Linked DNA regions of Alkalinema sp. FACHB-956. Each later gene encodes a partner of the first gene's protein in a complex. Links are inferred from orthologs where the notes say so. Each region holds a gene or a part of one and is shown in the gene's direction. Other genes may lie near its edges.

Region 1 (5,682 bases):
CTCTTGTTTAGATTTTCTGGGTTGGCTCGATCGAACCAATCCAGAGAAAATTACTGAGTTTGACAAGGTTATGGCGATTGAAGTTTTGCAACAGGTGCGAGTGATCGATGCAGTGGCAGGCACCGATCGTACCGCTGATGTCCTCCTAGACGACGGCATGATTCAAGCCATTGAGTCACAAATCACGCCACCGGAGGGCTCCCAAACCCGATCGGGACAGGGCCTGATTCTGGGGCCGGGACTGGTGGATCTCTACAGTCGATCGGGGGAACCGGGCCACGAAGAACGGGAAACCTTAGATTCCTTTATGGCAGCGGCGATCGCGGGCGGCTTCACCCAGGTGAACGTCCTGCCCAACACCACCCCAGCGATCGACAATCCCGCCACTATTAGTTGGATTCGGGAACAGGTGCAATCCCGTCTACTCTCCAGCCTGTCTGCCATGCCCACCTTGCCTCGGTTGCAGTTTTGGGGCGCATTGACCCTGGAAACCGCAGGGCAGCAAATGGTGGAGTTGGGTGATCTGGCTCCCCACGTCGTTGGATTTGCCGATGGTAAGGCCATCACGAACCTCGCCATGCTGCGACGGATGTTGGAATATCTCCAGCCGTTGCAAAAACCGTTGATGCTATGGGCCTCCGATCCCAGTTTGGCGGGTCATGGCATCGCGCGGGAAGGGGTAAATGCCCTGAAGTTTGGCTTGCCAGGGATTGCCGTCATGGCGGAAAGTGCGCCCCTCGCGGCCATTTTAGAACTGTTGCAAGAGATTCCCGTACCCGTTCATTTCATGCGAATTTCCACAGCGCGGGGCGTGGAACTGCTGCAAACCGCCAAGGCCCAGGGTTTACCAGTCACCGCCAGTACGACTTGGTTACACCTATTGCTAGATACCAACGACCTAGGCACCTACAATCCCAACCTACGCCTATCGCCGCCCCTGGGCAATCCCAGCGATCGCCATGCGCTGATACAAGCGGTCAAATCCGGGGTCATTGATGCCATTGCCGTGGATCACCAAGCCTACACCTACGAGGAAAAAACTGTGGCCTTTGGGGAAGCTCCGACAGGCGCGATCGGGTTAGAGTTGGCATTCCCGACCCTGTGGCATCATCTGGTGGAAGCTGGACAACTCACTGCGGTGGAACTGTGGCGTGCCCTTAGTTGCCAACCCCTAGCCTGCTTGGGCAAAGCGAATTCGGCTCTGGGAACGGAAACCAGCCGTTGGATTTTGTTCCAGCCGGATCACACTTGGGCCGTCAATGGACAAACGTTGAAGTCTCGATCGAGCAACACCCACTCTCTAGGTCAAACGATTCACGGACAAATTGTTCAAGTGGGTTAATATCTAGTGGGTTAATATCCAGTAGGGTAATGTCAAGTCAGCAACAAAAAAGTGCTGGGTGACAAGGCGGGGATCCCTCTCTATCGGGTAACCCGTCAACCGCCATCCAGCACAGGTCAGTAACACTAGCGCACAATCGTAAGCTGAGTTAGTTCGATTCCTTTTGTGCGGGTTGGTAGTCTGGTTCCGGAGAAATGCCACCGACCCGATCGGGGGGCCAAAAACGCACCACCGCCCGACCGATGATTTTTTCCTTCGGCACAAACCCCCAATAATGGCTGTCGTAGCTGTTATTGCGGTTATCGCCTAGGACAAGGTACTGACCTTCCGGCACGATCGTGGGGGGCAATTCGTACTGGGGATCCTCTTGGATATAGTTTTCCCGCAGAGCCTGGTCGTTGATGTAAACCCGTCCGCCTTTGACTTCCACCTTATCACCGGGCAATCCAATCACCCGTTTGATAAATGCATCGTGGAAATTCTGCTGTTCCAACGCCGGGGTGGGATTAAACACCACAATATCGCCCCGTTGCGGCGAATTGAACTTGTAGCTCACCTTATCCACAATCAATCGATCGTTGATCTGAAGGGTCGGCAGCATGGAGCCGGAAGGGATGTAGCGAGCTTCAGCCACAAACTGTCGAATCCCGATCGCGAGAAAGGCGCTCAGACCAATGGTTTTTAAACCTTCCAACCAATGATTTTCGTTATTACCGGACATAGGCTCCCAATTTGGCTCAAAAATTATCAAGATTCAGACGATGGGCGCAAAGCATTCTGGGCGAAAGATATCACTCGTTAAAAGACATGAATGGGCACAAAACACCCCTTAATGTTCAGGCAACGACATATTCAGGCAACAACCTTTACGCACCCCTACCAAACAATACAGATATTCTCCCAACGAATGCCACCAATGGATCAACAAACCAGATCCAGACAAGGATCCCCCTGATCAGACCCTAATTTTAATAGTGACCTGATTAAGATACGGACTCTATAAAGATTCATATCTAGTTATACACATCCTCGATCGAGTTATGCACAAGAGTTTACGCCCGACATAGGGGGAAATTACCGTACCATTGACCGTGATGATTCCCCCTAGAGTTCCCCAGTCAAGACAATTTGCGCCTGCTTGTGCCTTCAGAATTCAAGGGTGATCGTCACGATCGGAGGCGGGTAGGTCATCCCCGATCGCGGTACAATTAATACAAATGTACGGCATGGGGGTGAGCTGAGGAAGACGTTAACCTTTCCTGCCTAGTTTTTCCAGCCTTTCCCTTGTACGCTGTCCCTTGTAACCTGTATAGTTGCCTCCCTACTAGATTTCTCTCCCCATGGCTCAGGAAGCTCCCAAAGAAGAACTGAATTTTCAGGCCATTAGCGATCGTCTGCCCCCCCAGAATTTGGAAGCGGAGGAGGCAATTCTAGGTGGGATTCTAATGGATCCAGAGGCGATCGGGCGCATCACCGATATTTTGACCGTAGAGGCGTTCTACCTATCAGCCCATCGCAGGATTTATGAAGCAGCATTGGTCTTGCACCAACAGGGCAAGCCGACGGATTTGATGAATGTGGCCACTTGGCTCCAGGATCACGGCCAACTGGACAAAGTGGGGGGGCAAAGTCGATTGGTGGAACTGTGCGATCGGACCGTTAGCGCGGTGAATATCGACCAGTACGCCCAACTGGTAATGGATAAGTATCTGCGCCGTCGCTTAATTCGAGTCGGCAACGAAATTTCGGCCCTCGGCCACGACACCACCCAGGATCTGGTGGATGTGTTGGACAATGCGGAACAAAAAGTCTTCAACGTAACGCAAACCCGGCCCCAGGAAGGGTTAATGTCTACGGCGGATGTTCTGACGCAGACGTTTGCGGAGATCGAAAGTCGCGCGGTAGGGATGGCATTACCCGGTTTAGCCTGTGGTTTTTACGATCTCGATGCCATGACCCAAGGCTTTCAACGTAGCGATTTAATTATCGTTGCAGGTCGTCCATCCATGGGCAAAACGAGCTTTGTGTTGAATGTTGCTCGTAATATTGCCTCTTACCATAAGCTGCCCGTTGCCGTTTTCAGTTTGGAAATGTCACGAGAGCAATTAGTTCAGCGTTTACTATCCAGTGAAGTTCGCATTGAAAGCAGTCGCTTGCGGGCGGGTCGCATTAGTAATCAGGAGTGGGAGCCATTGGGTCATGCGATTAGTACCCTATCGCAAATGCCGATTTTCATTGACGATAGCCCCAACCTAAGCGTGACGGAGATGCGATCGCGGGCGAGACGGCTCCAGGCGGAAAATGGTGGGGCGTTAGGGCTGATTCTGATCGACTATTTGCAGCTAATGGGCAGCGGGGGCAATGACAACCGGGTGCAGGCATTGTCGAATATTACCCGATCGCTCAAAGCCCTAGCGCGGGAGTTAACAGTCCCTGTAATTGCACTATCACAGCTGAGCCGGAGTGTGGAATCCAGAACCGACAAGCGGCCTATGATGTCTGACCTGAGAGAATCCGGTGCGATCGAGCAGGATGCAGATTTGATTATGATGTTGTACCGCGATGAGTACTACAACAAAGATACCGTCGATCGGGGGGTAGCTGAAGTCATTATCAGTAAACATCGTAATGGCCCCACGGGAACCGTTAAACTGTTGTTTGAACCGCAATATACTCAGTTCAGAAACTTGGCAGCCCCTAACCGAGAATAGTTACAAAGACTTGATTTGCTGAGAATGATCACAGCAATGGTCGAAAATCTTTGCAGGACGTTGATGAATTTCACAGGACGTTGATGTATGTGGGACGATCGCGATCTTTCACCAACCCTCTCCTACTCCGTCAGAGAAAGCAAAAAAGCCAAACGTGTCAGCTTACGAATGTCCCTTGATGGCAATTTAGAAGTCGTGATCCCCATCGGCTTCGACCGTTCCACTGTCCCCGCGATCGTCGCCAAACATCAAACCTGGATTGACAAAACTCAAACCAAACTCGCCACCCAAAATCCGCCCTCCAAAAAAGCCCAACGGGAACTCTTACCCAAAGCGATCGACCTACAAGCCACCACCGAATCCTGGCAAGTGGAATACACCCCCGCCAATCTGAAAAGCATTCGGATCTCGGAAATGGAACCCTACGTCATTCTTTGGGGGAATACGCAGAACGATCGCCTTTGCCGCAAAGCCCTAAAAAGCTGGCTCACCCGCCGTGCCGAAGCCTTTTTGATCCCCTGGATTCAGGCCCTCAGTCAGGACTTGGAGCTGCCCTGCAACCGCATCACCGTGCGCGGCCAGAAAACCCGCTGGGGCAGTTGTTCCAATGACGGAAACATCAGTTTGAACTACAAACTTCTGTTTCTTCCACCGCAGTTAGTCCGTTACGTCCTCATCCACGAACTTTGCCACACCATCCATTTCAACCACTCCCCCTCCTATTGGCAACTCGTCGCCGAAAAAGATCCCCACTATAAAAAATCCGACCAAGCGTTGAAAGCAGCACTCAAGTACGTTCCCCACTGGGTCGATCGGGATTAACCGCCCAGACAACCTCCCTCCCAGCCATCCCTCCCAGAAAGCTTCGGGTAAATGCGCTACCCGTCCCCATCCCTTGATATGCTTGAGCTTTGATAATAAACTTTGCCGCAAGCAGTCCAGAACCTATGCCTGCCACGTTAGAAACCCCTGTGACAACGTTTCCCCTAGCCGCCGTCGTCGGACAGGAAGCCATCAAACTTGCGCTCCTGTTAGCTGCCGTCGATCCCGGCCTCGGAGGCGTCGTAATTTCTGGGCGACGGGGTACGGCCAAATCCGTGATGGCACGGGCGATCCATGCGCTACTGCCCCCGATCGAAGTGGTGGAAGAGTCGATCGCCAATTGCGATCCCAACCATCCCGAGGAATGGGACGACCTGACCCGCGAACAGTACGCCCAGGTTGCAGAAGTTCCCACGAAAATTATTCCAGCGCCCTTTGTGCAAATTCCCCTTGGCGTGACGGAAGATCGCTTACTGGGTTCCGTGGACGTGAGCCAGTCGATCAAGCAAGGGGAAACGGTTTTTCAACCGGGCTTGTTGGCGGAAGCCAATCGCGGCGTGCTTTACATCGACGAAATCAACCTGCTGGATGACCAAACCGCCAACCTGCTGCTGAGTGCCCTGACCGATGGCCGCAACATCATCGAACGGGAAGGTATCAGCGTCCAACACCCCTGCAAACCCTTACTGATCGCCACCTACAACCCCGAAGAAGGCGACCTGCGGGAACATTTACTCGATCGCATCGCCATTTCCCTGTCCGCCGATATGGTGTTGGGACTCGATCAGCGGGTGGATGCGGTCCTGC
Region 2 (5,653 bases), on another replicon or contig:
TTTCATTCGGTGGGGCGATTCACTAGGTGGGGCGATGGGTAGAATTTCCCTGGCTTTACACAGTGGCTTTACACAGTGGCTTTACACAACAGAGTCAGCGACACCCAAACCTTGCTGTCAGGATAATTCGGCCCGATTACTCAATTCACTCTTGGAAAGATAATTTAATATTCCGACCTTTCAGGCGATATTTCAGATTGGCCGTCGATCGCCGATGCAAGGGATACTGGCGCGTCTAAAAGATATCCCTGGTCGATCGCCGCTTGCAGCAAAGCCTCTACATAGTCACCTAGCACAGGCGCACCCACTCCGATCGACTGAGCACGGCGGCGCACTTGATCCGCTGTCACCTGATTCTTCTGCCAACTGTGCCCTTGGGTTTGGTAGTTGTGCAGGATAGGTTGCAGGCGATCGAGGGCTGCGGCGAACTGGGCATCCGCTGTTTCCCTCGCTTCAAATTCCTGCCAGAGCGGATAGAGATCCGCTTGGAGTTCGATCGGCAATAGGCCAAATAAGCGATCGGCAGCTTGCTGTTCCCGATCGGCTTTAGTCGTCAGAAGCTGCTCGTCATAACAAAAGGTATCGCCTGCATCAATTTCCACCAAGTCGTGAATCAGCAGCATTTTCAGCACCCGTAGCAAATCCACGGACTGCGCCGCATATTCCTGTAATACGATCGCCATCATGGCCAAATGCCAGGAATGTTCTGCATCGTTTTCCCGGCGGGAACCATCGGTCAGCAAAGTATGCCGCAGCACCTGTTTCAGGCGATCGATTTCCAAAATAAACGTCAGTTGTTGTTGCAGCCGGGGCGAGGCAGGTAGCATTGATCGATCACAGAGGGTTATTGTGCGCTCCCATTGTAGAGCTCGGAAGTGTAGCACTCGGATCATCATCAGCAATCCCAGGTTCACAGTAGCGCTGGGTTGAGGCTGCCTGTTGCAAACTGTAGGAAGCACTGGGTACGAGGATAAACTCGCTGGCTCCGATCGCTTTGGTGAGATCGAGACGATCGGTCTTCTGTGGAGCTGGCGCATTACCCCAGTCATAGGTATAGCCCAAGCCCGTCCAAGGCACTCCCGGCCCACTGCGAAAACTTTGGAAGTAGAGATTTTTGTAAAACGCAGGGTAGTCGGCAATATTTTTCACCGTCGGTTTGCTGGCATTACTGGCATCAAACGTCAGTGCACATTGCCGATCGGTAATACTGGGATTAACGCAGGGACGAAACAGATCCGTCGGACTGACCCACATTTCCACAAACAGGTCATACGGCCAATCGGGATGGAGTCCTAGGTATTGCTTGAGCCGCTGGTTGAGATCGGAGATCGAGGCGTGGGGATATTTTTTTAAATAGTTTTGGCAGAATTCCTTCACCTGCGGGGCCGCCGTCACCCAGACCACAAACGCTTCACTGGCCGATGTATGGGTGGTGGGTTTGATGAAGCGATCGTAGGCCGCTTGGCTTTTCCAAGTCACCACCAGCAGCCGGGTTTTATTGGCATTCCACACCAGTTTGGGATTGTCCGGCGTAATCGGCCAGAGGGAATCTACATTTTCCCCCGGTTCCACCTTGGCCGCATCCTGCACCGCAGATTGGTAGAGAGGATTTACCTGCGGTTGCGGTTGTGGTTGCGGTACCGATGGTGCAGGTGATTGAGCCAACCCTCGGCAGGGAATCAAGGATACTGCACCTAAGGCAAACGCTAGCCAGAATCTTTGCAGAGAACGTTTCATCCTGATTGCACCCTCATCGTGGCTGAAAGATTTCCTTTTAGGGTAGACAATCTCGCTGCAAATTTCCAGATCATACCTGACCAGCTAACAGTTATGGGGAAATTGGTATTAAATTAGTACATAAAAACTATAAAAGAGGGTTAAGTACGCTAAATCTGTTTGAAGCACGCTAAATCTAATGTATGCATGTCTACCGCGTTCTATTCGCCCAGGTAAACCGATTCCTGCCGAAAACCGACTGGAAAACGATCGGATCGATCGCCCAAAAATCCTGTTAAAGTTTAGCCATTCAACCTGAACTGTCCAACCTGCGCACTGCCATGAACGTTCCTCGTCTGCATCCAGACACGATCGAAGCTGTCAAAGAGCGTGCTGATATCTACGATGTCGTTTCGGAACATGTCGTCCTGAAAAAGCAGGGCAAAGATTTTGTTGGTTTCTGCCCCTTCCACGACGACAAACGCAATCCCAGCTTCAGCGTTTCCCCCAGCAAACAGTTTTATTACTGCTTTAGCTGCGGGGCGGGGGGCAACGCGATCAAATTTTTGATGGAGATTGGCAAACGCAATTTCAGCGAAGTGGTGCTGGATTTGGCCAAAAAGTACCAAGTTCCGGTGAAAACCCTGGACGTGGAACAACGGCAGGAACTTCAGCGCCAACTCTCCGTGCGGGAGCAACTGTACGAAATTCTGGCCCTGACTGCAAAGTTCTACGAATATGCCCTGCGGCAACCGACGGGGCAGACCGCACTCAATTATTTAATCCAGCAGCGGCAGCTTTCGGAAGAAACGATTCAGCAATTCCAGCTCGGCTATGCACCGGGCGGCTGGGAAACCCTCTACGGCTATTTGGTAGAGCAGAAAAAATATCCCGTGGCCTTGGTGGAGCAGGCCGGATTGCTGGTACCGCGCAAGGAAGGTGGCGGTTTTTACGATCGTTTCCGGGATCGCTTGATGATTCCAATTTTGGATCTGCAAGGTCGGGTGATTGGCTTTGGGGGCCGATCGCTGGGCGATGAGCAACCGAAATATCTCAACTCGCCGGAAACCGAACTGTTTGACAAGGGCAAAACCCTCTACGGATTGGACAAAGCCCGCGCCGCGATCGCCAAAACCGACCAAGCGATCGTAGTGGAAGGCTATTTTGATGTGATTGCCCTGCACGCCGCCGGGATTACCAGTGCCGTCGCGTCCTTGGGCACCGCCTTGGGCAGCCACCAAGTCCGACAACTCCTGCGCTACACCGAATCCAAACGGGTAGTGTTTAACTTCGATGCCGATCGGGCAGGCGTCCAGGCCACGGAACGGGCGATCGGGGAAGTGGCCAACCTGGCCTACCAAGGTGATGTGCAATTACGGATCCTCAATATTCCCGACGGCAAGGATCCCGATGAATTCTTAAAACACCACGCCACGGCTGATTATGAGCGATTGCTGGATAATGCGCCCCTGTGGATCGATTGGCAAATCCAGCAGGCGATCCACCCCCGAAACCTCCAGCAGCCCGATCAGATGCAGGCGGCCACGGAGGAATTGGTCAAATTACTGGGAAATTTACCTAATCCGACCTTAAGAACCTATTACATCCAGAAATGCTCGGAATTACTCGGCCAGGGCAATACCCGACTCGTCCGGCAGATCGAAGAGAATCTACGGCTCCAGGTTAAAGGGCAACGCTGGCACGGTCGATCGGCCAAATGGCAAACTCCCGGTGACCGATCGCTTCTGGAAGAAGCCGAGTCCCAACTGTTGCAACTGTATCTCCATGCCCCCCAGCATCGTTCCACAATTGTGGAAGTCTTGGAAGAGCGCGATTTGGAATTCAGCCAGTCCCACCATCGTTTTCTCTGGCGACAAATTTTAGAAATTCAAGCCGCGAATCCCACCGCCTCAGAATTTGTCGCGCCGGATGCGCCAGATTTGTTGACTTTGCTGCGCGATCGCTGCACTGAGTTCCCCACGGAAATGACGCAGGTGTATCGCCTGTTTGAACTGGATGAAAAAACCACCACGGATATTCAGCGGGCGGAACTAGTGATTCGTACAGCCGCCGCTGCCATGGAGCGGGTCATGTGCGAAAAGCGTCGCCGACATTTTCTCGATTTGTGGAAAAATACTGACTTCGTGACGTCCCCGGATCTGGGGCAGTATTACCAGCAAAAAGTTTACGCCGAAGATCAACGGATTCGTGAACTCGATCGGCAGCGGCAAGTGAACTTTTCCGATCTCGTGCTCAGCCCTTGGGTAGGCGAGTGACGCCAAACAGAAACCGGGGTTCTTTGGCAAATTTAGGCAAGAAGCCTAGTTGTCCGTAGAACCCCGGTTTCTAACATCCCCAACGCTAGTCGCGCCTATTCATCGCAATACAGCGTTTCGCGAGTCTCTCGACCTGTGACGGAATTGCGGCCTGTGGCCAACTTGCAGAGCAACAGCCGCGTATCTTCCCGCATCTGGGTATCGGTGAAGTCCGCACCGTCAATCTTCGAACTCTCGAACTTGGCATTGAACGCAAAGGCCCCTTCCAAATTGGCATCGCTCAAGTCCGCCTCAGAAATGCGGGCACTGTCCAACGTGGCATTCCGCAGATCCGCACCCACGAGGTTCGATGCTTCCAAATTCGCAGCAAAAAAGCTGACCCCTTGCAGGTTGGCATGGCTAAAATTTGATTCCCGCAGGTTGGCATGGTTGAAGCTGGAATCGGTTAAATTCCGGTTAGAAAAATCTCGGCCTACCAGAAATTCCTTGTTATAGTCCTCTGCCCAGGCTGGAGTCAGCGTGCACAGTAACCCGATCGCGACGATCGCCACCCACAATGCCAAGCGCTGAAACTGTGCAGCAAGCTTTTCAATCCGTATTTCGGTACGCATTTCGGTACGCATTCACCAACTGAATCTTTTCAAACAATCTGCCTATTCTTAGATCGTACATCGGTGGGGCACGGTCGTAACTCGGGGAATCCTAGAAAAGACCGTGAGCAACACAGCCATGAGCAGTCCCTCTTCTACCCATCCCACCCCCGATCCTGGCCTCCTAGGAGAACAGTTAGTGGCCCAATGGGTCGCCACAAAAGGCGGCACTGTCCTGTATCAGCGCTGGCATTGCCGCTTTGGCGAATTAGATGTCGTGGCACTCAATGCCGCTGGCGATCTAATCTTCATCGAAGTCAAAACCCGCCAGCCCTACAACTGGGATTCCGATGGCTCCCTCGCCGTCACCCGTCAGAAGCAAACCAAACTCTGGAAAACCGCCCAAATATTTCTGCTCAAACATCCCCAGCACCGCGATCGCCCCTGCCGGTTTGATCTTGCGTTGGTTCATTGTTCTCCCCGATCGCACAGCCAACCCGATCACCCTGGATTTAGCCGCACGATCGCAAACTACCACTTAACTTTGGTGAATTATTTAATCAACGCCTTGGAATTTAACCAGCGTATCTAACTGACCTGCAACGAATCCCGATGGAACTAAATGGAACTAAACTGACTGAATTGATTCGCTCAAGAGTGATTCGCTCAATTCAGTCCTTACCTAGCTTGCTCAACCCACTCAACCCAAGCATTTAACGCCTAGGCAACCTCATAAAACCGAGAATCTGCTCATCATAAGCACTTCTCCGCTCACCACCTGCCCTAAGCTAAGGTCTCAGGGCAATAACCTAAACCCTGCACAAACTGGCCTCGAAAGGCTTCGATTTCCGCCCGATCGGGTTGGCCATGGGACACCACTGCTATTTGGTAGCGTTGCATCACATCGATCGGCATCTGGCCCATCTCTAACCCCCAAAGGGCCATCTGGACACGAACATTGGGTTCATAGGGAATGCCCAGCTCATTCAGGAAGGCGCGAAAATCACCATCCTGCTGCGGGTTAAGTGGGTGTTCAAACTTAACTCGCACCACCCATCCATCAATTTGATG

What was found. The genes of interacting proteins can lie anywhere in the genome.
Region 2: the proteins of dnaB (region 1) and dnaG are in contact, whole or in part, in a crystal structure (PDB 2R6A), measured with the Geobacillus stearothermophilus proteins. The link is inferred for Alkalinema sp. FACHB-956 from one-to-one orthologs. Residues at the interface, in WP_033016901.1 of Geobacillus stearothermophilus: Ser13, Glu15, Ala16, Gln18, Glu91, Leu92, Asp94, Ala95, Val96, Pro97, Thr98, Ala99, Ala100, Asn101, Tyr104, Tyr105, Ile108; in WP_049624496.1 of Geobacillus stearothermophilus: Lys456, Leu457, Leu458, Pro459, Ala460, Asn463, Ala464, Leu467, Leu535, Leu536, Ile537, Ala538, Gln544, Glu545, Asp548, Tyr549, His552.

The regions. Positions count from the first base shown.
Region 1 is NZ_JACJRC010000028.1:11,270-16,951, forward strand. Bases 1,918-4,867 are described here. They hold dnaB (replicative DNA helicase), read left to right. Parts: upstream 1,918-2,682; coding sequence 2,683-4,053; downstream 4,054-4,867. Other genes in these bases: lepB (signal peptidase I), read right to left, coding at 1,918-2,063; H6G21_RS21030 (SprT family zinc-dependent metalloprotease), read left to right, coding at 4,141-4,867. Outside these bases: H6G21_RS21015 (dihydroorotase), read left to right, coding at 71-1,342; more of lepB, read right to left, coding at 1,491-1,917; more of H6G21_RS21030, read left to right, coding at 4,868-4,875; bchD (magnesium chelatase ATPase subunit D), read left to right, coding at 5,001-5,682. UniProt on the Escherichia coli protein: The main replicative DNA helicase, it participates in initiation and elongation during chromosome replication. Travels ahead of the DNA replisome, separating dsDNA into templates for DNA synthesis.
Region 2 is NZ_JACJRC010000010.1:154,634-160,286, forward strand. The notes cover bases 1,604-4,524. They hold dnaG (DNA primase), read left to right. Parts: upstream 1,604-2,057; coding sequence 2,058-3,992; downstream 3,993-4,524. Other genes in these bases: H6G21_RS13240 (hypothetical protein), read right to left, coding at 1,604-1,737; H6G21_RS13250 (pentapeptide repeat-containing protein), read right to left, coding at 4,088-4,524. Also shown: H6G21_RS13235 (HD domain-containing protein), read right to left, coding at 165-827; more of H6G21_RS13240, read right to left, coding at 835-1,603; more of H6G21_RS13250, read right to left, coding at 4,525-4,603; H6G21_RS13255 (YraN family protein), read left to right, coding at 4,722-5,174; H6G21_RS13260 (hypothetical protein), read right to left, coding at 5,366-5,653. UniProt on the Escherichia coli protein: RNA polymerase that catalyzes the synthesis of short RNA molecules used as primers for DNA polymerase during DNA replication.